3 regions of the Desulfitobacterium sp. PCE1 genome follow, and region 3 is predicted to be linked to each of the others. Evidence: riboswitches for the same ligand, from Rfam matches in the RefSeq annotation. Region 3 holds a riboswitch; each other region holds the start of a gene.
What was found. A riboswitch is a leader RNA that binds a small molecule or an ion and turns the genes downstream of it on or off. The one in region 3 is predicted to bind cobalamin.
Positions count from the first base shown of each region.

Region 1: another riboswitch for cobalamin. It lies ahead of DESPCE1_RS0116330 (AIR synthase related protein); the one in region 3 lies ahead of DESPCE1_RS0101680 (anaerobic ribonucleoside triphosphate reductase).
Region 2: another riboswitch for cobalamin. It lies ahead of DESPCE1_RS0113600 (ABC transporter substrate-binding protein); the one in region 3 lies ahead of DESPCE1_RS0101680 (anaerobic ribonucleoside triphosphate reductase).

Region 1 covers NZ_KB913023.1:3,252,476-3,263,295, reverse strand. Annotated here, with positions in the region: gene gmk (guanylate kinase) at 1-23, shown strand, start outside; gene rpoZ (DNA-directed RNA polymerase subunit omega) at 26-232, shown strand; gene coaBC (bifunctional phosphopantothenoylcysteine decarboxylase/phosphopantothenate--cysteine ligase CoaBC) at 232-1,434, shown strand; gene metK (methionine adenosyltransferase) at 1,440-2,630, shown strand; cobalamin riboswitch at 2,939-3,121, shown strand; gene DESPCE1_RS0116330 (AIR synthase related protein) at 3,231-4,004, shown strand; gene DESPCE1_RS0116325 (ECF transporter S component) at 4,068-4,580, shown strand; gene DESPCE1_RS0116320 (ABC transporter ATP-binding protein) at 4,593-6,371, shown strand; gene DESPCE1_RS0116315 (energy-coupling factor transporter transmembrane protein EcfT) at 6,365-7,177, shown strand; gene DESPCE1_RS0116310 (hypothetical protein) at 7,428-7,937, shown strand; gene DESPCE1_RS0116305 (B12-binding domain-containing protein) at 8,140-8,778, shown strand; gene DESPCE1_RS0116300 (uroporphyrinogen decarboxylase family protein) at 8,780-9,925, shown strand; gene DESPCE1_RS23405 (hypothetical protein) at 9,940-10,083, shown strand; gene DESPCE1_RS0116290 (methyltetrahydrofolate cobalamin methyltransferase) at 10,152-10,820, shown strand, end outside.
Region 2 covers NZ_KB913023.1:2,730,624-2,741,443, forward strand. Annotated here, with positions in the region: gene DESPCE1_RS0113560 (class I SAM-dependent RNA methyltransferase) at 1-1,152, shown strand, start outside; gene DESPCE1_RS0113565 (aspartate kinase) at 1,241-2,623, opposite strand; gene DESPCE1_RS0113570 (DNA-3-methyladenine glycosylase) at 2,960-3,553, opposite strand; gene DESPCE1_RS0113575 (GNAT family N-acetyltransferase) at 3,554-3,982, opposite strand; gene DESPCE1_RS0113580 (GNAT family N-acetyltransferase) at 4,078-4,521, opposite strand; gene DESPCE1_RS0113585 (AarF/ABC1/UbiB kinase family protein) at 4,605-6,281, opposite strand; gene DESPCE1_RS0113590 (phasin family protein) at 6,309-6,608, opposite strand; cobalamin riboswitch at 6,753-6,897, shown strand; gene DESPCE1_RS0113600 (ABC transporter substrate-binding protein) at 7,014-7,985, shown strand; gene DESPCE1_RS0113605 (iron ABC transporter permease) at 8,070-9,107, shown strand; gene DESPCE1_RS0113610 (ABC transporter ATP-binding protein) at 9,109-9,888, shown strand; gene DESPCE1_RS0113620 (C40 family peptidase) at 10,018-10,820, shown strand, end outside.
Region 3 covers NZ_KB913023.1:334,389-345,208, reverse strand. Annotated here, with positions in the region: gene carB (carbamoyl-phosphate synthase large subunit) at 1-447, shown strand, start outside; gene DESPCE1_RS22890 (hypothetical protein) at 490-639, shown strand; gene DESPCE1_RS0101695 (hypothetical protein) at 676-1,629, opposite strand; gene DESPCE1_RS0101690 (response regulator) at 1,765-2,868, opposite strand; gene DESPCE1_RS0101685 (ATP-binding protein) at 2,861-4,486, opposite strand; cobalamin riboswitch at 4,754-4,939, shown strand; gene DESPCE1_RS0101680 (anaerobic ribonucleoside triphosphate reductase) at 5,070-7,439, shown strand; gene nrdG (anaerobic ribonucleoside-triphosphate reductase activating protein) at 7,439-7,951, shown strand; gene DESPCE1_RS0101670 (YjfB family protein) at 8,016-8,213, shown strand; gene DESPCE1_RS0101665 (FmdE family protein) at 8,324-8,854, opposite strand; gene DESPCE1_RS0101660 (ABC transporter ATP-binding protein) at 8,884-9,663, opposite strand; gene DESPCE1_RS0101655 (iron ABC transporter permease) at 9,665-10,753, opposite strand; gene DESPCE1_RS0101650 (iron ABC transporter substrate-binding protein) at 10,728-10,820, opposite strand, start outside.

The DNA.
Region 1 (10,820 bases), 2.9 Mb from region 3:
CTTATGTATTTCAGGGGGTGTAACCATGAAACAGCCTTCTCTCGATATTTTGTTGAGCAAAGTGGATAGTAAATATACCTTGGTGCTGGCAGCAGCAAAAAGAGCCCGTACCCTAATGGAAGATCCGGAGTTTGAAGTGAATTACCGTGGAGCTAAGCCGGTAAGTCTTGCTTTTGATGAGATTGCCAAAGGCAAATATCATTTCGAATTGACCCGTGAGGGAATAAAATAATGTTGCGGGGCAAGAAAATCCTTGTGGGGATTACGGGTGGTATTGCATCTTATAAAGCAGCGGATGTGGTGAGCCGTCTCCGTAAGCAGGGCGCAACAGTGTATGTGGCGATGACTAAGGGGGCGACTGAATTTATTGCCCCCTTAACCCTGAGGACCCTTTCCGGTCATCCGGTCTATGTGGAGATGTTCGAAGAGCCCAAGGTGTGGAACGTTGAGCATATCGCTTTGGCGGAAGCCGTCGATGCCGTATTGGTTGCCCCGGCCACGGCTAATCTATTGGCTAAAATGACTGTGGGACTCGCCGATGATTTTCTCTCTACTGTCCTGCTGGCAACTAAGGCCCCTATCTTTGTGGCTCCAGCTATGAATCATAATATGTATCATCATCCCACTACCCAAGAAAACCTGAAGCGGTTGCAGGAACGTTCCGTGCGGATTCTTGGACCGGCAACAGGCTTTCAGGCCTGCGGTACGGATGGAGATGGCCGTATGAGTGAGCCCCAAGATCTTGTGGAGGCTTTGCAGAGCTTTTTTGCCACATCAGGATTATTGGCGGGCAAAAAAGCCCTGGTCACAGCCGGTGGAACCCAGGAACCCCTTGACCCGGTTCGCTATCTGGGCAATCGTTCTTCAGGCAGGATGGGTTTTGCTGTGGCTGAAGCCTTAAGGGAGGCCGGTGCGGAAACCATCCTCGTATCCGCTCCTAACGAATTGCCGACCCCACCGGGAGTGAGGCGAATCGCCGTGATGACAGCTGAAGAAATGCATGCAGCCGTCATGGACGAATTTGCTCATATGGATATTGTCGTCAAAGCGGCGGCCGTTGCCGATTATCGACCCCTAGCCAATGCCGAACAAAAAATTAAAAAAGACGGGTCAAGTCTTACTCTGGAGCTTGTACCCACTCCCGACATTTTGGCGGAATGCGGCAAGAAGAAAGAACGCCAATTTCTTGTGGGCTTTGCCGCTGAGACGGAAAAGCTTTACGAGCACGCTCAAGCCAAAATGCAGCGCAAAAATGTGGACATGCTGGTAGCAAATGACGTAACCAAACCTGGAGCTGGATTTGGCAGCCCTACGAATATCGTGAGCTTGCTTTTCCCGAATGGAAAAAAAATCGATCTGCCCCAAATGAATAAATTAGACGTAGCTCGGCGGCTGGTTCAGGAGATTGCTGAGCGCCTTAGTGAAAAGGAGTGACTTCATTGGTAAGAAAATTATTTACCTCCGAATCGGTCACGGAAGGACATCCTGATAAGATCTGCGACCAGATTTCCGATGCCATCTTGGATGCCATCTTTGCTAAAGACCCCAATGCCCGGGTCGCTTGTGAGACTTCGGTTACCACCGGCCTGGTTTTGGTCAGTGGCGAAATCACGACCAATTGCTATGTGGATATCCCTAGTACGGTAAGACAAGCCATCCGTGAAATCGGTTATACCCGGGCCAAATATGGCTTTGATGCGGATACCTGTGCCGTTCTCACTTCTATCGGGGAGCAGTCCGCCGACATCGCTTTAGGAGTGGACAAGGCTCTGGAAGCGAAAAACGGAGAAATGAGTGAAGAAGAAATCGAAGCCATTGGTGCCGGAGACCAAGGGATGATGTTTGGCTACGCTACCAATGAAACGGAAAGCTATATGCCTCTTCCTATTGACCTGGCTCACCGCCTGGCCCGCCGCTTGAGCGAAGTACGCAAGTCGGATATCCTGGATTATCTGCGTCCTGACGGCAAGACTCAGGTGACGGTAGAGTATGAGGACAATCGTCCCGTCCGTATCGATACCATCGTGATCTCCACCCAGCATCACCCGGAAGCCACCCAGGAGCGGATTCGCCGGGATCTGCTGGAGCATGTGGTATTTCCCGTGGTTCCGGCAGAGTTGCTGGACGAAAACACACGCTATTTTATTAACCCCACAGGCCGTTTTGTCATCGGTGGTCCCCAAGGGGATGCCGGCTTGACCGGTCGCAAGATCATCGTTGATACTTATGGCGGTATGGCTCGCCATGGGGGCGGAGCTTTCTCAGGCAAGGACCCCACAAAAGTTGACCGCTCTGCGGCTTACGCAGCCCGGTATGTAGCGAAAAACGTGGTGGCGGCCGGTCTGGCTGATCGCTGCGAAATCCAGTTGGCTTATGCCATCGGGGTAGCTCATCCCGTATCTGTTCAGGTGGAAACCTTCGGGACAGCTAAGATTGATGAAGAAAAAATCGGGGAATTGGTCAAAGCTAATTTTGACCTCCGTCCCGCTGGGATCATTAAGACCTTGGATCTGCGCCGTCCTATCTATCATCAAACGGCTGCCTATGGCCATTTTGGCCGTACCGATCTGGACCTGCCTTGGGAAAAGACCGATAAGGTAGATGCGCTGCGGGAGCAAGCCGGCTTATAGAGTATAAAGTTCAGAAGCAGATGGATAAGGCCGGAGGATTGTTTCAATTGGAACAATCCTTCGGCCTTGATTAGTTTAGAAGATAGAATAAACTCTTTATTTTTGGAATCTTAATCTTCTGAATAAAAAGATTCCTATGAAAATCAATATAAATAGTAAAGCCAGAATTGAAATTTTCGCTTTCACCAAAATCCCTCCTTCTTAATAGATTATCATGCTGTAAACTTAATGCATCCAGCTTTTTGGAATAGAAAAGATTTTGACTTGACATTATAACATTTTCGGCTAAACTGAATTCAGTAGGTTTTAACAATTTAAGGATTTCAGGTGCCCTTCGCCAAGAAGGGAGAATAGGGAACCGGGTGCAATTCCCGGACGGACCCGCCACTGTAAAGAGGAGTCTCAGCGTTGGATGCCACTGGGTAACTGGGAAGGCAGCAATGAGACAATGACTCGAAGTCAGGAGACCTGCCTGGAGCCGGGAACACATGAAGTTTGGTAAAGTTCATGGTCATTTTGCTTTGTCTGAAAGGAAAAGCGAGGTGGCTATGGACTTTTTATTTTTGCAGAAAAACTATTTGGAGAGGAGAGTTGAATGGATTGGGGTATCAGGGAAGAGATGTTGAGGTGGTTTCTTTGAATGATACGCAATACCTTGTCGCAGCTTGCGACTCATGCGGTGCTATTGGTGAGAAAGAGCTGGATGTGGTCAAAGTTCCCTGGAGGATTACCGGCAGGTTGACGGCCCGGGTAGCCTTAATGGAAGTACTCGCAGTTGGAGCGGTTCCCCAGATGATGAGCATTGCCATTGCCAATGACCCCATACCCGCAGGGGAAGAAATAATGAAGGGGGTGAGAGAAGAGCTAAGGGCTTTGAACCTGATGTCCCTGCCTACGGCTATCAGCACAGAAAAGAATATGCCTACAAAACAAACGGGCTTAGGAATCACGGCCATCGGGCTTTGCGATCAAGATAAACTTCGCATTGGTAGATCCAAGCCGGGCAATAGCCTGTTTTGCCTGGGACTTCCTAAAGTGGGAACTGAGGCGGCTAACCCGGAAGATCCGGACATTCTGCAGGGGGTACATGTCGTTAAATTGCTTAGTGTCCCTGGAGTGTACGACATTATTCCAGTAGGCTCCCAGGGGATAAGGGGTGAAGCCGAAGCCCTTGCCAGGTCTATTGGTGCCCGGTTTATTAAAAATTCCCGATGTGAACTTGATATCCATAAATCAGCAGGACCTTCAACCTGTCTCATTTATACGGCATCAGAGGATATTGAATTAGGGGATTTTGGCAAGATACCCAACCATAAAATTGGCAGATTGGAAGAGGATGGAGGTGGAGGTCTCCAAACAGGAAATGAAGACTAAAATCCAAGAGAAATGTTAGCGGAAAGATTCAAATTAATGAAAGAAATGAAGGAGAGAATAACAATGATTGAGCCGGCAAAGAAAACAACGGTCCAAAAATCAGCTCAAAATATCAGACGAATTGCGATCATGGCGGTCTTTATCGCCTTGAGTGCGGTAGGAGCCTTGATTAAAATTCCCAGCCCACTGGGGACAGTGGCCTTAGATTCTGCTCCGGGTTTTTTCAGCGCTTTAGCCTTTGGCGGTCTCGAAGGCAGTATCGTTATTGCCATAGGCCATCTGCTGACCTCAGCGGTGGTCGGTTTTCCGCTGGGAATTCCTATGCATTTGGTCATCGCCATAGAAATGGCTGTCTTTGCGTTGATTTATCGCCTTGTCAATAAGAAAATCGGTTTGATTCCCGCTGTTATCATAACCTCCCTCCTCAATGGTGTGGTGGCTGCCTTTTCGGTCTTCCCCATAGGCGGTATGGGTGCTGTTTTAGGGTTAATGCCTTTTCTTTTATTGGGATCGGTATTGAATGTTGCGGTATCTGCTTTAGCCTATAAGGCACTTAAAGGAAGCCGACTGATCTAAAGGGGTGTTAGGGTGAAGCCAGTAATTGAATTAAGGGATGTCTCTTATCGCTATCCACGGTCAGAAGTCGAGAGTTTAAAACAAGTCAGCCTGGCAGTGAAAAAAGGAAAATTCATTGCTTTGATGGGTCCCACGGGAGCGGGGAAAACAACCTTAAGCTTGTGTCTGAATGGATTGATTCCCCAATTTCTGCAAGGTGAGATGCGGGGAGAGGTAATCGTTGGGGGTAAAGAGACTGATAAGATTCGGGTGCAGGAATTGGCCAAGCAGGTAGGGCTTGTACTGCAGGATGCAGAAAGTCAGATCGTCGGGCGAACCGTCGGGGAAGACGTGGCCTTTGGCCCCCGCAATTTCGGTATCTCTATGCAGGAGATTCAGCAAAGGGTTGCCCAAGCCCTGGCCCAAGTTCGGCTGAACGGCTATGATGAGCGCTCTACGGCGGAGTTATCGGGTGGAGAAAAACAAAGGCTGGTGATCGCCGGGGTGCTGGCCCTGGAGCCGGAAATACTGGTAATGGATGAACCGGCCTCCGAGCTGGATCCGGAAGGACGGTTCGAGATCTATCGGACCTTGGATGATCTCTGTCGTGAGGGTGAGCGGACGATTCTTGTCATTGAACATTCCAGTGAAGAAATCCTGCAAAGAGCCGATGAAGTCATTGTACTTAATCGCGGGAAAATTGCATGGCAAGGGGCACCGGAAGAGCTTTTTCGCAATATACCCCTTTTGCGGGAATTCGGGATAAAACCTCTTCCCGTCAGCTTATTAGGCTGGAACTTTTTGGAGAGAGGATGGATTGAATTCGAAGATGTTCCTTTAGATGTGGCCGGGGCGGAATCCTTGATCCGCAATTTGGTAAGGAAGAAAAATGCCCAGGGCAGAATAGCCTCCTTGGTTAAGCCCATAGAGAGAAAAGAAGTTCATCAAGAGGGAAGGGTGGAGGAGGGTCCCCGGAGTTCACCGTTGATTCAGGTTAAACAGCTTGTTCACCAATTTACATCAGGACAACTGGGTGTGCGGGGAATTGATCTCACTATTCAAAAGGGAGAATTTGTAGCACTGGTTGGTTCCAACGGAGCCGGAAAAACCACTTTAGCAAAACATATCAATGGCTTGCTTAAACCCACAGAGGGAGAAGTTCTCGTCAAGGGCCTGAATACGAAAGACTATGACACGGCTCAGTTAGCCCAAACCATTGGCTATGTGTTTCAGAACCCGGATCACCAGATCTTTTCCGTCTCAGTGGAGAAAGAGATAGAGTTTGGGCTGAAGAACGCCGGTTTTACCGGGACGGAGATGGAAAAGCGGATCGCTCAGGCTTTGGAATTAACCGGCCTGGAAAAGTACCGTCAGGTTCATCCTTATACCCTAGGTAAAGGGGAACGGCAGTTCATCGCTGTGGCTTCCGTTTTAGCCCTTACCCCGGAAATTCTCGTGATTGATGAACCGACGACAGGTCTTGATTGGGTGGGGGTGGAGAAAATCATGAAATTACTTCAGCAACTCCACAGAAAGGGGACAACCATTCTTATGATCAGTCATGATATGGACAGTGTTGCAGACTATGCAGAACGGGTTGTCCTTTTGCAGGAGGGTCAGGTTATAATTGATGCCCCTCCTTGGGAGGCCTTTGCAGATGAGTCTATCCTCCGGCAGGCGGCAGTTCTTCCTCCCCAATTATGTGTCTTAAATCAAAGACTGAAAGATTTAGGCTATCAGGCGAAATCGGCTGAAGAATTCAGACGGATAGTGTTTCATAGTATTGAGGAGGGGGAGAGGAAACCTTGTTGATAGACTATTTGCCAGGGGACTCTCTGCTTCACCGTCTCCATATTCGTACCAAAGTATTTGGTTTTCTAGTGGTTATTATCTGGTGCTTTCTCTTTCAAAATCCTCTCTACAACTTGTGCTTTTTGCTTGGTATCCTCGTATTTGCGCTTCAAAGCAAAATCTCCTATAAGAAAGTTTGGCAGATGATTCGGCCTTTAATGCCCATCTGTCTCTTTCTGCTTCTTTTTACAGGAATAACATATCCTCCGGAAAGATTTCAAAGAGAAATAAGTCAAGTCATTCTTTTCTCCATAGCCAATGAGGGGCAGGTTGCATTGTCCGTGGGAGGGTTTTTAACGGGAGTTAATTACATCTGCCGCCTGCTTATTATGGTGCTGGGGTCTTCAATTCTGACCTTAACGACGCCGCTGGATGAATTTATGCAGTTTTTGAATCAGCTTAGAGTTCCGGCGGAAATAACCTTTATGATCACGACGGCCTTGCGGTTTATTCCCACTCTGGATAAAAAAAGATTGTTTATTATCGAAGCTCAAAGGGCCCGGGGCGCAAGGATCAATGATAAAAGCAGTATGGGACGGATAAAAACTTATCTTTTGATTATGGTCCCCTTATTTGTAAATTCCATTTTGATTGCCGAGGATCTGGCAAAAGGTATGCTAAACCGTGGTTATGGATATAGATCCTTTATGACCCCAATACGTGAATGCCCTTTGACAGCAAAGGATTACTGGGTTCTATGGGCTCTTCTGTTATTCTTAGGTGGCGGACTGTATATGCGGATCGGCTTAAACTCAGGGGTACTATGAATAAGAACGAAGTATCTAAATAATGGGCAACTCGGCTATCTTATATAAGACAGAAAACTTGATTTGTGATATAGTTAAATTAACTATTATAAACGAGCGACTTTTAGTAGCAACTATTTGCAGATAACTGGTTGGACCTCCCTTAAAGCAGCTTTAAGGCTCTTTAAAACGACGTTTAAAGATATTGCACTCCGACCACAATCGTAAATCCATGGAATGTAATTTAGGAAATATGAGGAGGAGAAAGCAAATGCGTATTGCGCACGGAAATCTTTGTCGTAATGTTGTTGACCAGAATTTGACTCGGCACTCTGAAGAAACAAAAAGAGAGCGTATTCTCTCAGCTGTAAAACAACAACAATCAGCCGAAGAAGCCATGGCAGAACAGAAAAATCAGCAAGAAGCCTATCTGGAGGCAATGAATCAGCAAATGAAAATTTCTGGGGAGCAGATGAAAGGAGAAAAAGAAAAGCTGAAAATTTTGCTGACCTGCTTGGAGATTTCAAGACGGCTAGCAGGGGGAGACAAAGTCCCGCAGGCAGATCATCAGTATTTAATGAAACATGATTCGGCCCTTTATGCCAGGTCAATTTTGATGCGTTTTCCCAAGCACAATCCTCATGAGTATAAACAGCTTTCTGAGGATAGTGGGTGCCGGGACGAGCTGCAAATCGGCAGTTTAGACGGGAATGCAAGCTACCAAGGGTTAAAGGATGTCCTGGTACAGTGCGGTGGTGCCGTGCTTGATGTAACTGTGTAAGGCACGATTTTCCCTGAATCGTAGTCAAATCCTAAGTAAAAACAAGTGCAAAAATAGTAAAAATTGATTGAATATTTCATATTGACAAATATTTTTGACGTGTTAATATAAAGGCAGAAAACATCTTTTTATTTTGCCCCAAGCTGTATATACAGGTATATGTAGCTTGCGGATGATTAAAAATATTAAGGGAGTGAAAAGGATGCTGGATTTAAATGCATTGACACAAGCCATTGGGGATCTGGATGAAGGACAAGTGGTAAGCTTATTAGAGGAGTTTGTTGAATCCAAGCCCAGTATGGCTGATGCAAACCAAGTCGTTGCGGCCTGTCAAAAAGGGATGAGCATCGTAGGAGATTTTTATGAAAAGAAGGAATACTACGTTGGTGACCTTATTTTCGCCGGTGAGCTTTTAAGCCAGGCATTTGACATTTTGAAACCTGTGATTGGCGGAGACAATACCCAGAAGGTTGGCAGCATCGTCGTGGGTACAGTTCAGGGAGATATGCACGATATTGGCAAAAACATTTTTGCAAGCATGGTCGAGGCAGCAGGCTTTGATGTCTATGATCTTGGCATCGATGTAGAACCTGCCGTTTTTGTGGAAAAGGTAAAAGAGTTGAAAGCAGAAGTATTGGGCATGAGCGGGGTGCTTACCCTGGCCATTGACTCTATGAAAGCAACAGTCGAAGCCTTGGAAGCAGCAGGAATACGGGACCAGGTGAAGGTTATCATCGGCGGCAACCCTGTCACTGAGGAGGCATGCAAACAAATCGGAGCCGATATGTTTACTACCAATGCCGCCGAGGGAGTAAAAATATGTCAGAGGTGGGTGGAATAACATGTCTGATAGAATGGCTGAAAGAACACAATTATTTACCGATCTGATCGATGGAAAAATTCCTAAGCGGGTTCCGATCATGGGATCCTTTGCTCATGAGTTTGCTATTCAATATGCCGGTATGGATTTAAAAGAGGTCCAATGGGATACGACCAATTTAGAAGCTAGCTTTGAGAAAGTGTGTGAAGACTTCTATTCCGACCTCTTGCCTGTTTCAGCTTTCAGAATGCCCTCATTTTACAAAATATTAGGCTCAAGAAACTTTGTCATGGGTTCCAATGGTTTTCTGCAGCATCCGGATGTAGAAGGGCTTAAAGTAGAAGATTATGATGATTTTATTGCTTCCCCCTATAATTGTATCCTGGAAAAAGTATTGCCCAATTTGTATTCTGAGCTGGATACGGATCCTGTCACCCGCTCCCTTGTCATGGCGAAGGCCTTTAAAGCCTATACCGACGAAAATAACAATCTGTTTAGGATTTATGGGAATTTGATCGGTAAATTTAATTACGGTACGGTATCCTTTTTTGCCGGTTTTTGCGAAGCTCCTTTTGATATTCTGACCGACCAGTTAAGAGGTTTTAAAAATATTTCATTGGATGTAAGGCGGATTCCCGATAAGGTTGAGGCTGCTGTCAATGCTGCCACTCCTTTGATGATCAAAATGGGAACTCATGCTGTCCCAAATAAGTACAACGCTACCTTCATTCCCTTACACATGGCTCCCTATCTTAGAGGGAAAGATTTTGACAGATTCTACTGGCCTAGCTTCAAGAAATTGGTGGAAGGTCTGGCCGAAAAAGGTATGAGATCCTATTTGTTTGTTGAGCAGGATTGGATGCGCTACATTGACTATTTGGCCGAGCTTCCCGAAGGAACCGTTATGACCTTTGAGTATGGCGATCCGAAGCTTGTTAAGGAAAAGTTAGGCAAAAAGCATATTATCGGTGGTTTCTATCCCCTTACCCTTCTAAAAACAGGGACAAAGCAGGAATGCATCGATAAAGCGAAAGAACTTATCGACATCTTAGCCCCAGGCGGCGGATATTACTTTGCCTTTGACAAAGTAATCATCACCGCTGACAGCGTAAATATTGATAATACCAGAGCTGTTTTGGATTATGTAGCCAATAATGCCAATTATTAAGGAGGAGGCACTTTATGGACACCAATTACTATAAAACATGGGAAGAATATCTGGCCGGTCATCCGGAAATCGATGAGCAAGAAGCTCAGGTGATGGCACCTAAAATGCAGAGTTACGAGGATATGATGTTCGGCTTTATTATGTTCCTCTGCGCTTAAAGTATTACTATAAAAGACAAAGGGGCTGTCGCGAAACAGCCCCTCTTGTAACAAAAGGAGACTTAGCTATGATAATTATCGGAGAAAAAATTAACGGTACCATTCCCAGTGTAAAAAATGCGATTGCCGAGCGGGATGAAGAATTCATTCGTAACCTGGCCATCAAACAAACAGAAGCAGGGGCACATTTTCTGGATGTATGTGCCAGCACAGCGCCGGAATACGAAGTCGAAACCTTGATCTGGCTGATGAATATCGTTCAGGATACGGTCGATACTCCCTTGTGTATAGATAGCCCCAATGCCGCAGTGATTAAAGAAGTCTTCAAGTACGCCCGGCGTCCCGGATTGATTAACTCCGTCTCAGAGGAAGGGGATAAATGCGAGGTTATTTTCCCTTTAATTGAAGGTACAGAGTGGCAGGTTGTAGCCCTGACCTGTGATAACAAAGGAATTCCTTCCGATATTGAGACACGGGTGGACATTACGAAAAAGATTGTGGAAAAGGCCCAAAAGCATGGCATTACTCCTGACCGGATCCACCTTGATCCACTGGTATTGGCCTTGTCCGCTGACAATAAATCTTTATTGAACTTTACCGAGACTCTAAAATTAGTTAAAGAGTTGTATCCTACGATTAAAGTAACTTCCGGATTAAGCAATATTTCCTTCGGCATGCCCCTGCGGAAAGTGGTCAATCAAGGCTTTTTAACCATCGCTCTTTATGCAGGAATGGAT
Region 2 (10,820 bases), 2.4 Mb from region 3:
ATCGCCACCAGTGCTTTTGGCATTGAATCCATAGTAAACCGTGAACTCCATAATCTAGGCTATACAGAAACCCGGGTGGAAAACGGTAAAATTTCTTTTACCGCCAATGAGCTGGGGGTTTGCCGGGCTAATCTGTGGCTGCGTTCAGCTGAACGCGTCCTTCTGAAAATGGGTGAATTCAAAGCCACGACCTTTGAAGAGCTTTTTCAGCAAACCAAAGCCCTGCCCTGGGAAGAATGGCTCCCCATCGATGCGGAATTCCCTGTGGAAGGCAAATCCATAAAATCCAAGCTTTTTAGTGTCTCCGATTGCCAGGCTATTGTCAAAAAAGCTATCGTAGAACGGCTCAAAGAGGCTTACGGTATCAGTTGGTTTAAGGAAACCGGCCCTAAGTACAAAATCGAAGTCGCTCTTTTAAAGGACATCGTCACTCTTACGATTGACACTTCCGGTGCCGGACTGCACAAACGAGGCTATCGCAGACTGGCGGGGCAAGCTCCTTTAAAAGAAACCTTAGCCGCCGCCATGATCAATCTGAGTTACTGGAAAGCGGACCGCGCCCTTATTGATCCTTTCTGTGGCACGGGAACCATACCTATTGAGGCAGCCATGATCGCTCTTAACCGAGCGCCGGGCTTGAAGAGGGATTTCGTCGCTGAAACCTGGCCCAACATTAAGGAGAAATACTGGCAGCAAGCTCGTGAAGAAGCCCAGGATCTTTATGTTCGGGATCAGGAACTGCATATTTATGGTTCGGATATCGACCCCAAGGCCCTGCAGCTTGCCCGGGCTCACTGTGAAGATGCAGGACTGACGGATAAGATATTTTTCCAACGTTTGCCTGCAGCCGAAGTGCGCTCCCGGTTCCAATACGGCCATCTAATCACCAACCCTCCTTATGGAGAGCGTTTGGGTGAGGAAGAGGAAGTCAAACAGCTTTATAAAGATCTGGGAGAGACATTCAAGAATCTGGAAACCTGGTCCCTGCATGTGATCACGACGGATAAACACCCTGAGCTTCTGATTGGACGCCGCTGGGATAAGAGCAGAAAGCTTTACAATGGCCGCTTAGAATGCCATTATTATCAATTCTTCGGCCCCAAGCCCCCAAGACGCCCACGGGATCAGGAAGGGGCAGAGGGCACACCTTAATTTTCCCAAAGGCTCAAGCACAGGCATAAGCAAAGATTTAAAAAAGATAGGTTCCCCCTTAGGGGACCTATCTTTTTTACTCTCAAAATTATCCCAAACACAAATCTTCATTAAGATGGTAAATGGCACGAGTGTACTTATCCCGGTCAATCACAAATTGCATATTGACTTGACGAAGGGATTGGGACACACAGTTCACATTAATATGGTTTTTCGCTAAACTGCTGGTAGCACGGGCTAAAATATTCGGAACAGCAATATTCGACCCAATCACACAGACTATGGCCGCCGGCAAAATAGTCACGGTCTGATAAGCCCCTTTCAATTCCGCTACCAGGTCTTCGTCCAAATCATGCTCCCAGATCACGAGAGAGATACTATTGGCATTGGTGGCTTTCATGATATAACTTACGGAATATTTCATGAACATCTCCATAATCTGCTTATCGTATCCTGCCTCACCGACCATTAAAGAATCATGGATTTCCACTACGACCACCTTATCCGAACCGGCAATAATCTCGATTTTGGCTTCGGGACCAATATAATCCTTGGAGATGAGTGTTCCCGGATGATCCGGCTCGAAGGTGTTCTTCAGACGCAGATTGATCCCGCCCATTTCCAGAGGTTTGGATGCATTGGGATGGATGGCTTCCATGCCTATATCTGCAAGCTGATCAGCAACATCATAATTGGTCCGTCCTACGGGGATGGCCTTTTCTACCCCCACAATCTTTGGATCGGCAGAAGAGAGATGGAACTCTTTGTGAATAATGGCTTCATCCGCATGAAGATGAGTGGCAATCCGGGAGAAAGTGATCTCCGAATAGCCCCGTTCAAATTGACGCATTATCCCTTCTTTGCCTTTCGTATACCCGGTCACGACGACAATCTCCTTGAAGGGATCCACGCCCCGAAAAGCTTTGGCTATCCGCTCATCAATAGTCAGCTGACGGGAGTCCCGAAGGCCTGTTAAATCCACAAGGCGGGCGGGTATGCCGCGATTTTGCAGGATGTTCACGGAATTGAAGGCTGAATGAGCTTCTCCTAAAGAAGCCAGAAGCTCTCTTGCAGCAGAGAAAATATTCTCACGATCCACATAACCGGAGGCAATGATTTCATGCATACTATGCAAATAGGATTTGGTCTGATTGATCCTTGAAGCCAGGAACTCCTTAGCCGCTTCAGCATCTAAGCCAATTTTCACAAACCCCTCGTTAATCTTAAGCAGATCCTGCAATAAGAGAGTCAAAGCTTCTTCACAATCTTCACCATTGATAAAATGACGATAGATCCCCGGGGCTTTTGTCTTTTTATCCTCCAAAAGCTTATTGGTCACCCCTGCGTAGGCAGAAACAACAAACACTCTCCCGAAGCTAAAACGCCGTGAATCCTGTTCCCCAATAATATTTTTCAAGACATCTTCAAATTGGGACATAGAAGTGCCCCCGATTTTTTCTACCGTTAACATACAACACCTCATTAGCATCAAGATCTCTGTTAAATAACACTATTCATCATTATAATACAGCGCCTGCCGGCCAACAAGATACAATTTCCCAATCGTAGGATAAACAGCCAGCCAAAAAATTCCTAATGGTAATCTACCCTCACCTCGTTTCAGAGGATAAGAGGATCATACTTTTATCATATGCCATTAGCAAAGGTGGTTCCGCTGTGGGGAACCACCTTTTTACACCGATTCATAAATCTTGACTTTCAGACTTTAGCCTCTAAATGTATGGCCATCTATTCACTTAGTCTATTCTCATCCTTCCAGAGAAGACAGGGATACAGGCTTAGCACCCTAAGACATGGCCCAAAGATACAGAGAAGCCACAGACCCGTAGGGTGAATACTTCTTACGGTAATGCTCAAAGGTCCCCTTAGATAACTCCTCCAGCCCATAACAGTTCATCATTCCCCTGCGGATAGCTAAATCCCGATAACTGACCACGTCGGGCCGGCAAAGAGAAAAGATGAGCAGCATCTCTGCCGTCCACACTCCCACACCGGGTAAGGCTGACAAGGAGTGGATGATTTCCTCATCACTCAGGGTATGAAGCTTATGGAAATCCACCTCACCTCTTTGGGCGGCCGCAGCAATCCCTTTGATATACCCCGCCTTGCGTGTGGACATTCCACAGCCTTGAATAGCCTTCAGATCGGCTAAAACGATTTCCTCGGCACTGATATTTCCCAGGAGAGTTTGCAGCCGGTTCCATACGGTCTCAGCTGCTTTTTTGGAAATCTGCTGGCTGACCACACTGGAGATCAGAGCTTTAAAAAGGTTCGGGGTAACCTCTCTCTCGATCATCCCCATGCGCTCTATAGCTTGCCCCAGGACTTCATCCCGGGTTTTTAAATACTCGATTTCTTTTGACCCGTATGGAAAAATCATTTAGATTGTCCTCTCCATAACAATATGGGAAATTCCATCTTCCATGAATTCCTCAGAAGTTTGTCTATACCCTAGTCTTTCGTAAAAGTTCTGAGCCTGGGTTTGGGCATGAATCTTCGCTTTACAAAAGCCCTCCTCTTGGGCAATCTTTTCCAGGCTTTTGACGACGACGCTGCCTAAGCCGAATTTTCGCATGGCGGCACGCACACAGATCCGCTCCAATTTGGCCGTATCCCCCAGCCAACGCAGCCTTCCCGTGGCTGCCGGCTGGTCTTCATAATACACCAGAATATGACGGGCGGCTGCACCTGACTCATCATATCCATCGAATTCATCCTGCAGAGGAACCCCCTGCTCTTCAACAAAAACTTCCCTGCGAATTTGAAAAGCATCTTCTAATTCCGTACCTTTTACTTCAACGACGTTCATGTGATATTCCTTCCTCTCGTGCCTTCCAAATATTATATTAAGTGTATCTCTTAAGCCTGGTGGACACGATCGGTTCACCAATGAGTTCGTAACCATTAGTCAAAATCCTTGATCATCTGAATATACTCAAGATCATTAAATCCCAATCGTTTATACAGAGATATAGCTTTAACATTCTCTTCTTCCACCTCAAGCCGGATCCGCTTGATCTGGTCGTGCCGGTGCTCCTCTAAGTATTGAAAAAACTCCCGGGCAAGCCCCTGCGAACGATAAGGAGGCAAAATATAAATCTCATCTATCCAGACTACGATTCCTCCAGCTTCCTGAGAAAAAGTCTTCGCTGTAATTGCATATCCGGCAACCTGGTTTTCCCACTCCAGTATATATCCATTCAGATAACGATCCGAACTCATCATCTCATCAAAAGTTCTTGTGTGAAATTCCTTGGGTACAGGCTGGAGAACAGCTTCCGAATGGTAGAATTCAAATGCCAGCTCCAGGAACCTTTCTCTGTCCGCTTCTGCCATTGCTCTGATCATAACGTTTCAATCTCCTATGTATTTGATTTATCCTAATTATATCCTAACTAATTATATCAAACAAAGTCAAACCCACATTCCTGCTAGAACCTGCCTGAGCGCAAGATCGATACCAAGAGAAGAATGAACATCATAGCTGCCATAACAAAACCGGCCTCAATAGCCGGTATTCGCCAAAAGACCAGGGGTTCCTTGCCTAAGGCGGAAGCAATGACTAAACCGCACATGATAATGCTGAAAGACAGTAATAAAATGCTAAAAGAAAGCTGATTGCTTATCCGATCCAGCTTCCGTATGAAAGTGGCTAATTCGGGTAAATAAATCTCCACCCGTACTTTGCCCCGCTGAATGCTGCTGAAAATCTCCTTCATTTGTTTCGGGAGATTGAATAAAAGATCCGAGTATTCCCGAAAATGTTTCCAGGTTTTCTCGGCGAAAAAGACTGGATTGAGCCGTTCTTTAAGGAGCTGCTCTCCGAAGGGCTCGGCAATATCGATAATACTGATCTCGGGATCCAGCTGCTCCACGATGCCTTCCAGGCTTAGAAGGGATTTGCCCAGCAGTACCAGATCGGCGGGAATAATAATCCGGTGTTTATAGGTCACCTTAAACAGATCGTTGACGGCATTGCCCAGATCAACTTCACTCATAGGAACATCCAAGTACTTCTCTCTTAATAAATCCACATCCCGATACAATGCCTTGGGGTCCATATCCTCTGGAACGATCCCCATAGCAAACACGGCCTCCACCATGTCCTCCGTCTTCCGCCGCATCATCCCAATGACCAGGGAAGCGAAATGATCCTTCATATCCGGGGAAAGTCTGCCGATCATGCCGAAATCGATCAAGGAAATAACCTGCTGGGGCAAAACGAAAATATTTCCCGGATGAGGGTCCCCATGAAAAAAACCCTCGATTAAGATTTGTTTAAACATAGCTTTGATCAGGTTTTCCGCTAGTACCTTACGATCATAACCCAGCGCTTCAAGAGTCTCGAATTGGCTGAGTTTTACCCCTTGAATATATTCCAGAGTCAAGACCTTTTTATTAGAGTACTCTTTATAGACTTTAGGAATGCGAATCGTGGGATCTCCTTGAAATTGCTTCCCCATCCGTTCGGCATTGCTTCCTTCAATCTCATAGTCCAATTCATTGCGCAAGGAATTAGCGAATTCCTCCACCATATCCTTTACATGATACAGAGCTGCCCAATCCACGCGCTTTTCCGCCAAAGCAGCCAAGTCCAGAAGTATTTCCAGATCCGTCTCAATGGTCCGGGCAATATGAGGGCGCTGGATTTTCACCGCTACATTCTCCCCTGTTTTGAGAACAGCATAGTGGACTTGCCCGATAGAGGCAGCCGCCACCGGTTTTTCCTCAAAATGCTGAAAAATATCTTCCGGCAGGGCCCCCAGTTCCGTTTCAATAATTTGGCGAACGTCGGCAAAGGAAAAGGGGGGAACCTGATCCTGCAGTTTTTCCAGTTCAGTGATCAGGTAATCCGGAATAATATCCGGCCGAGTGCTGGCAATCTGCCCAATCTTAACATAAGTAGGCCCTAATTCCTCCAGGGCCTTACGCAAACGCTGACCGAGAGTTTGGGAGTCCGCCTCTTCTTCTCTCCTCAACATCCGCCTGGAATAAGAGATAAAATTAATAAGCCCCATCTCTTCCAGGATGAGGCTGAATCCATTACGGGCCAATACCGTGGCAACTTCCTTATACCGATGAACATGACGAATTTTTCTGCCAATCATGCTAATACCCCTAATCTATCCCCAAGTTCATTCCCCAGGCTTCTGGTTTTCCAATTGAGCGATTCGATTCTCCAGCCTTTCCATGTCCGCTTTACTGGGAAGATTAAGTTCTGCCAGGATTTTTTGCACTTGTTCCTTAATCTTGGTATAGATTTCATCCTGCTGATCCTCTCCCTTTTGGATCAGCTCATTCATCCATTCCTTGGATTCGCCGGCAGACAGCTCCCCCTTCTTTACCAATTCGTCCACGACCTTCTCGATTTGCTCTTTGCTCACGACCGCCAAGCCTAATCCCAAGGATAAACCTTTCTTTACTATATCTTGCATAATATACATCCCCCTGTCATGATTTCTATGCGAGTCCTGGCATTAGTATTCACGGGATTTCTGAAAACGATTCTTTATTTGCCATGAAGGCATACTCTAAGTGCATCTTGGCATTGTCAGGTGAATGCCTTATAATGATCTTAATTCAATACTGTACGATTAGGTTCTCAATCCATTTTTGGATAGAGTTAAAAGGGAAGCCGGTTCAATTCCGGCACGGTCCCGCCACTGTGAAACGAGTGAGTCATCACTCCCAAGTCAGGAACCTGCCTAATCATCAGCGACCCTCCTCGAGGACAGGAAATAGGCGCTGCAAGAGTCCACATAGTGCAGCAAAAACCTTTTATCCTGGCGGTAAAAGGTTTTTATTTTGTCTTGCCACCCTAACATGAAAGGAGAACCCAAATGAATAGAAAAAAACGGACACTGCTCACCCTGCTCATAACCCTAGGGGTGACCTTATTTTTGATCAGCGGCTGCAATCCAACCTCACAGCAAGGTGCGGCTTCTCCCGAAACACCGGCTGGACAAGATACCAACCAGTCCACAAGTTACCCTTTAACTTACACAGACGATACAGGAGTGGCAACCACCCTGGAAAAGGAACCCCTGCGCATTATTTGCCTGGCCCCGCCCTCCACGGAGATCTTAAGTGCTCTGGGCCTGGATGACAGGCTTATCGGCTTAACCGTCTATGATAATTACCCGGTGGGTATCCAGGAGAAAGCGGAATACGTCTTTGCAGATAGTTTAAACCCTAATATGGAACAGCTCATCCAGCTCAAACCGGATTTGGTTGTTACAGGGATGCATAACCAAGACTTTATCAACTCCCTGCGCAATTTAGGTATCCCTGTGGTTCATTTAAACCCGCAAAGTCTGGAAAGCACGTATCAAGCCATCGAGAAACTGGGATACATCACCAATACCCAGAAACAGGCACAGACAGTGATCCAGGGAATGAAAGAAAAGGAACAGGCCATTGCGGATAAAGTGGAGACTATCAAGGAATCCGACCGGGTCAAGGTATGGATTGAAGTGGATCCGGGCCTTTTTACCGCCGGTGAAGGAACTTTTCTTAATGAGCTCATCACCAAAGCGGGGGGAATCAATATCGCCAGTGATGTCCAAAACTGGGCACAATACAGCGAAGAGCAGGTGATTGATAAGAACCCTCAGGTTATCCTGAGCACCTACTCTTACTATATGGATAATGTAAAGGCCACTATCTTAGCCCGTCCAGCTTGGCAAGGCATTGATGCTATTGTCCATGACCGTATTTACGATCTGGACAGTGATATGGTTACCCGCTCCGGTCCCCGGATCATCGACGGCCTGGAGACAATCGCCAAAGCCCTTTACCCGGATCTTTTCTAACCCGCAGCCTTTTATTTTAAGCGGCATATTTTATTCAGTATGGGGAGAGACTTATTGACTTGAATTTAAGGAGGACAACATGAGATGAATTCCAGAACTTTCCCCAAAGGCATCACATGGATTTTGGCCCTGTCCTTTCTCCTGCTTCTTTCCGTTGTGATCTGTGTAATGACCGGTTCTGTCTCCCTGCCCTTTCATCTTACCTGGAAGATTATTTTAAGCCATCTGCCTTTTTTTAACTTTGACCCCAGCTGGACTCCTGCCCAAGAATCCATCGTTTGGAATCTGCGCCTGCCCCGCGTCTTTTTAGCTTTGATCGTGGGGGCTATGCTGGCTACCTCAGGAGTGGCCTTTCAAGGGATTCTGCGCAATCCTTTGGCTGATCCCTATATCTTAGGGGTCTCTTCCGGAGCTGCCTTTGGAGCAGCCTCAGCTATCCTCTTTTTTCGCAGCTTTTCTTTCTTTGGTCAATCGGTCCTGCCCCTTTTCGCCTTTGCCGGGGGTCTTATTTCATTGGCCTTTGTCTTCTCTCTATCCAGACAGCATGGTCAATTTGAGCGGGAAACCTTAATTTTGGCTGGTGTGGTGGTGCAGGCTTTACTGAGCGCTTTTCTCTCCCTGCTCATTGCTGTTTCCGGCGAGCAGATGCAGCAGATTATCTTCTGGATGATGGGGAGTCTCGCCAACAGCAACTGGCAGAATGTCCTTATCCTTCTCCCTTATTTTCTCATCGGCTTGACCTACCTTCTCTTTCAAAACCGGGAGCTTAATGTCATTGCTTTAGGGGAAAGAGCTGCGACTCATCTCGGAATTAATGTGGAGAGGAAAAAAATCGCCATTCTAATCGTTGGCTCCTTATTGGCCACCGCCGCTGTTTCCATGGTGGGCATCATCGGCTTCGTAGGACTTATTATTCCCCATCTTATGCGTCTTCTGGTAGGGCCTGACCACCGAATTCTTTTGCCGATATCCACTTTAGCGGGAGCAATCTTTCTTTTGTGGTCGGATACCATTGCCAGAACCCTGCTCCAATCACAGGAGATTCCTATCGGAGCGATTACAGCTTTTGTGGGTGCTCCCTTTTTCGCTTATCTTTTAAAGAGTGGTTTAAGGAGGGGTTAAGATGAACGTGTTCGAGATTCAGAACCTTAATCAACATTATGGCTCCTTTGCTGTTTTGCGAGATATCTCCTTCACTATAGGTCAAGGAGATATGTTTGGAATCATCGGCCCCAATGGCAGCGGCAAATCAACTCTGGTCCGCACCATCAGCGGTCTTCAGCCGCCTACCTCCGGGAAGGTTCAACTAATGGACAGACTTCTTTCCTCCTATACCTCCAAAGAACTGGCCCGCCAAATCGCCGTCCTGGAGCAGGAAGGCACCCCTGCCCTGCCCTTTACCGTAGAGCAGATCGTATCCATGGGGCGCTATCCCTGGTTAAAGCCCTTTGCCGATCTAGGCCACCATGACAAGGCTGTGGTGGAGAACATACTCGTTAAACTGAACCTTTGGCATAAACGCTCCCAAAAGGTCAGCACCCTAAGCGGCGGTCAACGCCAACTAGTCTCTCTGGCCCGTGCCATGGCTCAGGAACCCCAAATACTCATCTTGGATGAACCCACCACCTATTTGGATATCGGACACCAAATCTTAGTCATGGATCATGTCCGTCAGTGGCATGATGAGTTAGGAATCACTGTGATAATGGTCTTGCACGATTTGAATATAGCGGGTCAATATTGCAACCGGATTCTCCTTCTGGATCAAGGGGAAATCGTCACCTGGGGCAAAAAAGAAGACGTTCTCCTGGAAGAAACTCTAGCCCAAGTGTATAAAGCGGATTTAGTTCAAGTTCATCATCCCAAATTAGGAGTACCTCAATTCCTATTGAGCGGAAAATGATTCCTGAGATTAACAAAACCTGGCGATTTAACCAATCATCCTCTAAGGACATCGTGAAAAAGTTATTTTATACTGAAGACAACCTGTTAGAATCTGATAGGTTGTTTTTTGTTTTGAAAGGAGAAATTTATGAAGAACCTTATGAAGAAACTTATGAAAAAAAATACAAATAAAAATCGTTACAAGAAAATCCTTATTACTGGAATGGTTCCGATAGTGTCCTTGGGACTATTCGCTACGACTCTCTTTGCTTACCCTCAGACCATTTCAGAACCTATAGCACCTCAAAGTGTAGCTTTGGCTGAGGAAACTGCCCTTGCCCCTCAAGCCAATTCCGAAAACACTTTGGCCTCCAGTGCATCGCTTGCCAATGTCGAGGCCGCCAGACAGTCCGTAACCAGTGAAATCTCCCGTGGGTCCAAATCCACTCAGCCTGCGCCTTCTCAAGCTCCGAAGACTACCCCTTCAACCTCTCCCGCCACCTCTTCCCAAAAGTCTTCCAACACAAGCAAAAGTGCTGCCGACACCCCCAAAGTTTCCGCCAAATCCAGCACACCGGTGAGTACCTCCAAAGCCACTGCCGTAATCAACACTGCCAAAAAATATATTGGAGTGCCTTATGTTTGGGGCGGCACCACCACCAGCGGATTTGATTGCTCAGGATACACCCAATATGTCTTCGCTCAGCATGGCATTTCCTTACCTCGGGTATCCCGGGATCAATATAATGTAGGAACGGCTGTTTCCTTCAGCAACCTCAAAGCCGGAGACCTGGTCTTCTTCTCTTTGGACGGGGATAAAGTCATTGATCATGTGGGAATCTTCCTGGGAAATGGACAGTTCATCAATGCCTCCAGTTCAAAGGGAGTAACCATTTATACCATGGGTTCCTACTGGCAATCCCACTTCATTGGGGCAAAACGCGTCCTCTA
Region 3 (10,820 bases):
CAGGAAGCGACTCACTCCCCCTTACCCTTCAGCGGAACCGTACTCATGAGCATCGCCGAACAGGACCGCTCTTCAGTGGTGGTCGAGACCGCCAAGGAATTCCTCAAACTGGGCTTTAAGATTAAAGCCACCCAGGGGACCCAAAAATTCCTCAAGGATCATGGAATCGAAGCCGAATTCATCCACAAAATAGAGGAAGGCCGTCCCAACATCCCCGATGGCATCATGAACGGCGAGATCCAATTGATGATCAATACACCGATTGGAAAACTCAGTGTGAAGGATGATTCCTATATCCGCAAAACCGCTATCAAATATAAAATCCCCTATATCACTACCACCCCTGCCGCTCTAGCCAGTGCCAAGGGAATCGCCGCGTCTCAGGAAGCCGCCGCCAATAAGACCGTGGTTAGGTCCTTGCAGGAATATCATGGTGAGATCGTGTGATTTAGACCGTTGACGGTCCCCTTGGTTGACGGGGATACCGCCATGGGCACCATACTGCGCTACGGCTCCGAAGGGGATACCAGCTGCTGCCAGATTCGACTTTTTTTATCCTTATATCGGGTGTTGATTAAGCTTGATTATAAAAAAACAGTAGATCGCGATGATCTACTGTTTTTACATGACTTTATTTAATGTGTAAGCTCATTAAAGACGAACAACTCAACCTGATTAGAAATTGCCGTCTTTTTTCATTTCATTGAGCAGTTGCTGAGCCATTCTTAGATAATTATCCCATGCGGTGTTGCGTGTGGTATAACCACTTTCTGCATAATTACCGGTATCACCAATGGCTGGAAGCTCGGATAGATCCAAGAGGTTTTGTGTTTTGACGACTTGTTCGTTTAAAGCATCCATTTGAACATTAAATCCAATACGGGAAGGCTCTTCATATTCTACACTGTCATATTTGGATTGTCTGTAAAACTTTTTCAAGTTTGTGTTGTCGATTTCTTCTGGAGTGTCTGCAAAGATTTCATCATACTTTACAGAAATGATCTTTTTATCTTCGACAACTATTTTGAGAAGACCTGTGAGTCCACCTTCAAGTTTTTCAGCAATGCTGTAATACTTTTGATTCGATGGTGCATTCAAAGAACCTTTCAGCTGCTCTGCCAGTGGAAGCATGGATTGCTTGATACTGTTGGACGCACCGGAAACCATATCAAATTCTCCAGTAAGGGTTTGCTTCTCGATCATTTGCTTTTCCACCATAACTACACTTTGAATCCAGGCTGCTCCTTTGCGCTCTCCCATTGTGAAGTTATATTCAGACATCCGTTTGGGAACATCTTGATAAATACGATGGTAGTAATTTGGACGCGTCGTTTCGTTAAATTCGACATGAACTATTTTATCATCATTTTTAACCACCTCTAGGGTTCCCAGGTGTCCTTGACGGAAATGTTCTTCGATTTTATAGTAATCCCCTTTGGTAATCCCTAGCTTCGGTTGAATACTCCATTCGAGATCAAATTTCTTTTTTTCCGGTTGAACACTTGCGTTTTGTGTTTCCTGAGTTTTGGGTACCTCTGGCGCCTTACTCTCTTGACCGCAACCTGTCATTGTTGTTACCATCGCAGCAAGTAGCACTCCTGTAAGCCAACTTTTTTTACCTAATACCATCCTTATCGCTCCTTTTTCTATATCGAGCTTGAGAAGCTCTTTGTGATGGTTTTATCATACAAGAGCTTCCCCTGCATGTGAATGTAATTACTAAGGGTTATCCCCTGACAAAACACGGATTCGTATGTTACGTTCCTATCGCTCATCCTTTTTCATGGCCCTGTACACCATAGGTGGCATCCCAGTATATTTCTTAAATAACTTCCCGAAATACTCTGCATCACTAAAACCCAGGAGATGGGCTATTTCATAGTTTTTTAAGGCATCTTTTTCAACCAATCTTTTTGCCCGTTCTATTTTGATAAAAGTAATATGCTCTCCTACGGTTATTCCCGTCTCCTGTTTGAACAGATCACCGACATAATTCTTCGTCAAATAAAATGCTTCTGCAATTTTTCCGAGACTAATCTGATTTTCAATATGCTCAATACAAAAAAGACATACCTCTCTTACTAGGGCACTGCGTTCAGACCGCAAAACAAATCGATTCAGTGTGTCCATCAGCCTTTCAACATGCTCCATGAATCGCTCCTTCAGGACTTGAAACTCCGCTTTCTGAGGGGAGGGATTTTCCAGATAATGCTCTACTGTGATGTACTTCTCAAGCCAGGGATATGCCTCTTGTATGGACATGAAAACTTCATCATAAATTTTTTGCAATACCAGAGCCCCTTTAATCCGATCATGCCCTACCCCCTCACACACTTCATCAAGCATCATCTCTATTCCCCTTAAGGCTCCCTTTTCTCCTTGATCCAGCTGCTTCAAAAGGCTTCTCAGCTGTGCCTCAGGATAATAGATATCTACCTTTTCAACCAGCTGTTCCTCTAATGTCTTTACATATTCATTGGCCTTTTTCTTGTCCAATAGATGTTTTTTTGCTTTTTCGAGCACCTGTTTTAGGTCATCATGGACAACAGGCTTAATCAAATAATCAAAAACACCGTATTGAATCGCATGTTTTGCAAAGTTAAATTCACTGTGCACGCTCAAGAACACGACGCAAGAAGCTAATCCCCGCTCTTGTACTTCTTTTAATAGTTCAATTCCATTGATGACTGGCATTTCAATATCCGTAATCAAGAGGTCTACAGGATGCTCCCGAAGCTTTTCAAGGGCTTCTTGACCATCCGATGCCTGTGCCACGATGCGAAAATCCGTTTCATCGCTCCATAAGGTTAACCGCTTAATCTGTTTTATCATAATATCCATATCATCGACAATCATTACCTCAAACATTTTCGCCCTCATCTATGTTGTTTTTTTCTAAGGGTAAAGCAAAATAAAGTTGTGCTCCTTCATTAACTCGTCCCTCAATCCAAACTCTTCCTCTATGTTTCTCAAGTATTTTTTTCACAGTAGCAAGTCCTATACCCGTTCCTTCAAAATCCTGCTTACGGTGCATTCTTTGGAATACGTGGAATAACTTACCGGCGTACTTCATATCGAAACCAACACCATTATCTTTAAAGCAGAATACCCATTCTTCAGCATGTTTGACACTGTTTACGTTCAGGATTGCCTGTTGACGCCCTTTTGTAAATTTAAACCCGTTGGAAAGAATATTTTCAAGGGCTTGCCGTAAGAGTACTTTATCCCCTGTTACCATCGGCAATTCATTCTCAATGACCAAATCCACGTTTCGATCAGGATGAGCTACCTTAAGTTCTTCATAAATATTGAGAATAAGGTCTGCTAGGTTTACTGGTTGGAGTGCCAATTCTTGCTTTGACGTTATGGAATACTCCAACAAACGATGAATCAATGTGTTCATATCTTGGCAAATTCCTTTAATGCTCCCTAACATTTCATTGGTCTCTGGATTAAGTTGTTTTCCATAATCCTCAAGAATAAAATTGCTATATCCTTCAATAGCTCGGATAGGCGCCCGCAAATCATGGGATATGGTATAGGCAAATCCCTCCAATTCGCTGACTGCATTTTGCAGTTCACCTGTGCGTAAGAGAATCCGTTGTTCCAGCTCGTCATTAAGCACCCGAATATCTCCTAACGCCTCCTCTAATTGGCGCTCTCGAATTCTCAGCTGCGCTTGTGTCTCCACCACGCGCTGAACAAAGCGAATGGTGATCCCACCCATAATAAAAAACAAAATAATTGCAAATAAGAAGGTGACTCGGGTTTCTTCACTGGGATTGAGATTCCATGAAAAAAAGGGGATCTCATCCGAAATATAGTTGTAAATTCCTAATACAGCTAAGGTAAAACATAAACCGAAAAGAACAATTGCGGACAAAATATACGTGTTATATCTTGCTCCACTAGAGATGGGGAGGTTAAAAAATTTGCGAACAAAAGGAAGGAGGAGCACTGCATCGCAAAAGCCTAATAAAATGGATTCGACAATGATTCCCTTGATTACGAATAAAAGAATAATCCCCATATCTATTTCCGTATAGGCTTGAGGATTCCAAAACGGTGTAATCACTTCATTGAATCGAATAAGTATTGGGAATAGAGTGATATAAACCACAAATCGGATAAGCACATATATCAACTGTAGAAAGTAGAGATTATAGACTCTCTTATTTGATTTCTGGCGTTTTTCACTCCCATATCCGTGAATAAGAACCCAAAGCAAAAGAGATAGGGAAGGAATCAGCGATGCCCAACCGTTATAACTCCCTAGAATAAACGGATAAAAAATAATAGGGCTGGCTACAACACTAATAACACCATACTTAGTCCCCCAGGCTAATGCCACCAACAAGGGAAGCATCAAACTCCATGTAATGTTAATGGAAAACCCATTAAAATCAAATCGACTTGCAAAGAAAACCCCGACAAAACTAATCAATCCAAACAAAATCGATATGAAGGTCCTGTAACGTTGGCTCATCTTTATCTCCTTAAGTAAACTCTCTAACTATCTTCTTAGTTATACCTCTATTTTTATCGATTTATCATCGGATGACAAGTCTTTTACTTTTTGCTTCGGTACATCTGTGATTTAGATCGTTGACACTCTCCTTGGTTTTAGGATATGATTTTATTAAACCTTGGCTCTGATTTTGGTTATAGACCCACTATATATAGTGTCTCTTCACTAATTTTTATCTATATATGGTGTTCGATAGGATTTTGATGTATAATAAAACTGATCCATTGATCAAGGAATCTCATAGGTGACTGTGTGACCACAGGTGAAAAGGGAAGCCGGTTAGAATCCGGCACGGTCCCGCCGCTGTAAGGGAGATATGCTTCTTGGCATTACCACTGAAAAGGTTTTCGGGAAGGTAAGAAGTATAGATGATCCTAAGTCAGAAGACCTGCCTATGGGTATACCACCAACTCTACGGAGTATAGAGTATGTTGGACTGCTAATGGCATGTTGTTTTTAGCTTCTCGACATCTCTGTCGGGAAGTTTTTGTTTCTTTATCAGATGTCAGGAGATTAGATTGAGAAAAGAGGTAGATTTTATTTGATTACTAAGATTCGCAAGCGAGACGGACGAGAAGTTCCCTTTAACATTGAGAAAATAGCCAGCGCCATCTTTAAGGCGGCCAGCGCCACAGGAGGCAAGGACTATCAATCCTCCCTCCTTCTTGCTGAGGAAGTGGTCAACTACCTTGAGATCAACCTACATAAAAGAGTTCCTTCCGTGGAGGAAATTCAGGACGCTGTAGAAAAGATTCTTATCGAAAAAGGCCACGCCCGCACAGCCAAAGAGTTCATTCTCTATCGGGCAGAACGGACCCGGGTCCGGGAAATGGATACCCGGCTTATGAAAGTCTATGAGGATCTCACCTTTAAAGAAGCCAAAGACAACGATATGAAGCGGGAAAACGCCAATATTGACGGGGATACCGCCATGGGCACCATGCTGCGCTACGGCTCCGAAGGGGCTAAACAATTCAATGAGATGTTTGTCTTAAAGCCAGAACACTCTAAAGCCCACAAAGAGGGAGATATTCACATCCACGATATGGATTTTCTCACCCTCACCACCACCTGCTGCCAGATCGACATTATAAAACTCTTCAAAGAGGGCTTTGGGACCGGCCACGGCTTCTTAAGAGAACCCAACGATATCCAAAGCTACAGCGCTTTGGCTTGCATCGCCATTCAATCCAACCAGAACGACCAGCACGGCGGCCAAAGCATCCCTAATTTTGATTACGGCATGGCACCCGGTGTGGCCAAAAGCTATATTAAACTTTACAGACAAAACTTGCTCAAAGCCTGCGAGCTTTTATTCCCTCAGGAGATGGATTCGGAAGAGCTGGAAGCCCATCTTAAGGATGTGTTCTCCACTCTGGAAAACCAAGGAGGGCACATACCTACCCTTTCCCCTGATCCGGACTATTTTGAGCAGGAATCCGCTCTGCTCCAAAACCTTCCTAACCTTAAACTGGACAAGCCTACCCTTCGGAAGGCCCAGGACTTTGCCGCTAAAAAGGCTCTCGCCGAGACGGATAAAAAAACCTATCAAGCTATGGAAGCCTTGGTCCATAATCTCAACACCATGCACAGCCGTGCCGGGGCCCAGATTCCCTTCAGCTCCCTCAATTACGGCATGGACACCACCCCGGAAGGCCGTATGGTGGTCAAAAATCTTCTCCTGGCTACAGAAGAAGGTCTGGGCAACGGGGAGACCCCCATTTTCCCTATCCATATCTTCAAAGTGAAGGAAGGGATCAATTATAATCCCGGGGAGCCCAACTACGATTTATTCCAGCTGGCCTGCCGGGTGAGTGCCAAAAGACTCTTCCCTAACTTCTCCTTCCTCGATGCTCCCTTTAACCTGCAATACTATGTCCCCGGCAAACCTGAGACGGAAATTGCCTACATGGGCTGCCGCACCCGGGTCATCGGCAATAGTTACGATCCTTCCCGGGAAACCATCTTTGGCCGGGGGAATCTTAGCTTTACCACCATCAACCTCCCCCGTCTCGCCTTAAAAAGCGACAAAAACCGCACTGAATTCTTTACCATGCTGGATGAGAAAGTTGACCTCGTCATCAACCAGCTCTTGGAACGCTTTGAGATTCAAGCCCGCAAAAAAGTCAAGAACTTCCCCTTCCTCATGGGGCAGGGGATCTGGCTGGACTCTGACCAATTGGGCTGGGATGATGAGATCCGCGAAGTGCTGAAGCACGGAACCCTTTCCATGGGCTTTATCGGACTGGCCGAGTGCCTTATAGCCTTAACCGGACAGCATCACGGGGAATCGGAAGAAGCCCGCCAATTGGGACTGGAGATTGTCCAGCATCTGCGCCAGCGCATGGATGAAGCCGGGCAGGAATACGGGCTGAACTTCTCTCTCTTAGCCACTCCTGCCGAAGGCCTCTCCGGCCGCTTCATTAAGATGGATCAGGAGCTTTTCGGCAGCATCCCCGGTATCACGGATAAAGAATACTACACCAACAGCTTCCACATCCCCGTCAGCTTCCCCATCCCTGCCTTTCACAAAATTAAAATCGAAGCACCTTATCATGAATTGACCAATGCCGGCCATATCACTTATGTGGAGGTGGACGGCGACCCGGCTCAAAATGTGGAGGCCTTTGAGAAAATCATCCGCTGCATGAAAGAATCCGGCATCGGCTTCGGCGCCGTCAATCATCCTGTGGATCGGGATCCCATCTGCGGATATACAGGAATCATCGGCAACGAATGCCCTCGCTGCGGCAGAGCAGAAGGTGCCACCCCCTTTGAGCGCATCCGCCGCATCACCGGCTATTTGGTCGGCACCCTGGATCGTTTCAACGACGCCAAAAAGGCCGAAGTCCGGGATCGGATTAAACACCTGAATTGCCTCCACTCCTCTGCGGATCAGAGGGAGGTCTGATGATGGACTTCCAGATCCGGATCGCAGGAATCATTGAAGAATCCATTGTCGATGGCCCGGGCATACGTTTGACGGTCTTTGCCCAAGGATGCCCTCACCACTGCCCCGGCTGCCATAATCCTGAGACCCATTCCTATGAAGGAGGAAAAAGCATCCCTATCTCAGAGATTCTCAAAGGTTTGGCGATGAATCCCCTCCTTGACGGCATCACTCTAAGCGGCGGGGAACCCTTTGCCCAAGCTGAAGGTTTTGCCTTATTGGCACAGTCCGCTAAGCAAAGAGGCTTCCACGTCATGACTTACTCTGGGTATACCTATGAAGAACTTACCGCTCAAAGTAAAAAAGAGCCTGCCTGGGCTCTCTTACTTGAGCATACCGATTTATTGGTGGACGGACCATTCGAATCAGCCAACAGAAATCTGCTTCTACCCTTTAGAGGTTCGGAGAACCAACGAATTATCGATGTGCAAGCAAGCCTGAAGCAGGGGAAGGTTGTTTTGGCCTTGGCTTAAATTCGCAAAAGGTTTGGTTAAACTATCCAAGATATGATATATTTAACTTGGAGGAGGGTTAACTATGGATATAGCAGCTTTGTCCGTCGTTTCCAATCAGGTTCAGCTCAAACAGCAAGCTTCAATTTCTGTCATGAAGATGGTTATGAATACCTCTCAGGAACAAACCAATGCCATGCTGGCCATGGCTTCGGGGATATCCAATGAGATGGAGCTATCTGTGAATCCTCAGCTTGGCAGTCAACTTAACGTCTTGGTATAATGATGTCCTTGTGCCCCGATTTATGCGCAGGATAAAAAGGACCGTTGCCGGTGAACATTGTTTTCCGGGCAACGGTCCTTTTTCGTTTATAGGCTTTTTTGTTGATAAGATTATAATCCATATCCTCTTGAATAGTCCTCAAAACAGTCCAGGCAGACCTTTTTCCCCTCCTGGAGCCTGATCTTATGTTCAGGCGCCCCTTCCCCGCAGCTTTCACAGACCACGGTCCTGAAGAGCCGGGCCTGCTTAGGCACAGTAAAACCAGGCTTTTTAAACTCAAACACTTCCTCCACCGGAGCGGTGAGGATATACTTTTGCCGTTCCTGCCGGTCCATTTCCCCTTGAGAGGGTTTCAGAACGATTCTCACACTTTCCCCTGTGGTTCTGTTGAAGAAGCTGAAGGCCATTTTTCCGGTTCCCCGATAGATAAGATTTCCTTTGCCAAAGCTGCATCCCGCAATAACTTGCACAGCATCGACTCCACAGGCATCATTTTCCGTCACGCAAACAATTTCTTCATCACTGGAGAACTTGAGTCCCATTTTTTCCTGGGCCGCTTCACATGCTCTGAAACCAATGGCTAATCCCGGACACTCATGGCCATGAAAGGCCACCGCTTTTTCCCACAACTGCTCATCCATAATCATCCATTCCTTTCTTTATTTATGCATTATGCTTTATTCGTCTTCATAACCTGCTCGGGGAAGGGCACGACCATTTTAACTCCATGGGAATATTCCATAGCCACCGGTATGCCGTACACTTCGCTGATCACCTTAGCATTCATGATTTCTTCGTCGCCATAGGCATAAATTCCTCCGTTTTTAATAAAGAGAAACCGATCACAATAGCGCAAAGCAAGATTCAAATCATGAATGACCATAAGGACACAGATATCTTCCTCCCTGGCGATTTTCTCTACCAGCCCAAGCATATCGTGCTGATTTTTCAGATCCAGGTTGCTGGTAGGTTCATCCAGGAGCAGCACTTTAGGTTGTTGGGTCAAAGCCCGGGCCAGCATTACTTTTTGCAGTTCTCCACCGGAGAGTTCATCGATATAAGAGAGGGCCATATGAGTTAGCTCCAATTTTTCAATCATGGTTTCAACGATCTCATAGTCTGCTTGGGAGGGGCTGAACTTGATATAGGGTTTGCGCCCCAGCATCACGGCATCGAACACTGTAAAGCGGGAGGTTTCACTGTGCTGAGCCACATAGGCCACCTCTTTCGCCACATTGGTCCGGGACATGCTGAACACATTCTGTTCATCCAGTAGAACCTGGCCGGAGCGAGGGGGTAGTATTTTATTGAGGCATTTAATCAATGTACTTTTTCCTGCACCATTATTGCCCAGAATGGCGACACAATGTCCATAGGGCGCTTCGAAGTGTACATCCTCCAGTACAAGGTGGGTTCCATAGTGAAAGCTAAGGTTCTGTACTTTCAGCATCCTATCTCGCCCCCTTGTAAATCAGATATAAAAACAGCGGCGCCCCGAGAAATGAAGTTATGGCACCAATGGGCAAAACCACCGGCGCTACAATGGTTCGGGAACAAAGATCACTTAACAGCAATATACAGGCTCCGGCTAGCATGGAAGCCGGAAGCAAAAACCGATAATCGCTGCCCACGAACCTTCTAACCATGTGGGGAGCCACCAACCCGACAAAATTAATAATCCCCACAAAAGATACGGCACTGGCCGCCAAAAGAGCGGACAACACCATACTGACCAAAATCAGCTGATCCACATGGATCCCCAGACTTCGTGCCGTCTGCAGCCCGCTTTGTATCCCATTGTAGCTCCAGCTTTTGGACATAAAGTAGATAAAAGTCAGACTAAGAATGACAAAGATAAGGACTATTTCATTCCAGCTGGTACGTCCCAGATCCCCAAATGTCCAATAGACCACCGAGGCCAACACTACATCGTCGGCAAAATATTGGGCCAGAGTGGTTCCCCCGCCGAACAGGGAAGAAAGAGCAACCCCGGCTAAGACCATGGAGGCTGGGGTAACGGTTTTAATCCGGGATAAAGCCAGAATGACCAATACGGAAATGATCCCCCCGAAAAAAGCGCATACGGTGACCAGAAAGGGGTTGGTAATACTGATCGCCCCGCTTCCCGTGGCATTATGCTGCACCCCGGCACTAAAGTAGACAATAGCGATGGTGGCACCAAAGGAAGCCCCCTGGGATACCCCCAGGGTTGAGGCAGAGGCCAAAGGATTCCGCAGTACGCCTTGCATGACACAGCCTGCCAGGGCCAAAGCACCTCCCACCACTGTCGCGGTCATGATGCGGGGCAAGCGTACATTCCAAACAATAGCGTTGGCCTGAGTCGTACCTTCCCCTATGAATGTCCGGAAAACCTCTCCCAAGGTCAGACCGGCGGAGCCGGCTGTCATCGAAAACAGGGCCGTACCTATCAGCAGGGTTATCAGGACAAAGAGCACAAAGCGCTTTCTGGCCATATATTTTCCGTAAGCATCCCGATAGTGAAGTTTACCTGAGTTACTGACCAAGTGTAATCTTTCCAAAGGTTAACCCGGCCTCCTTCATTTCGGCATAGATCCCTCTACCCAAAAACTTTGCAATGATTTCATC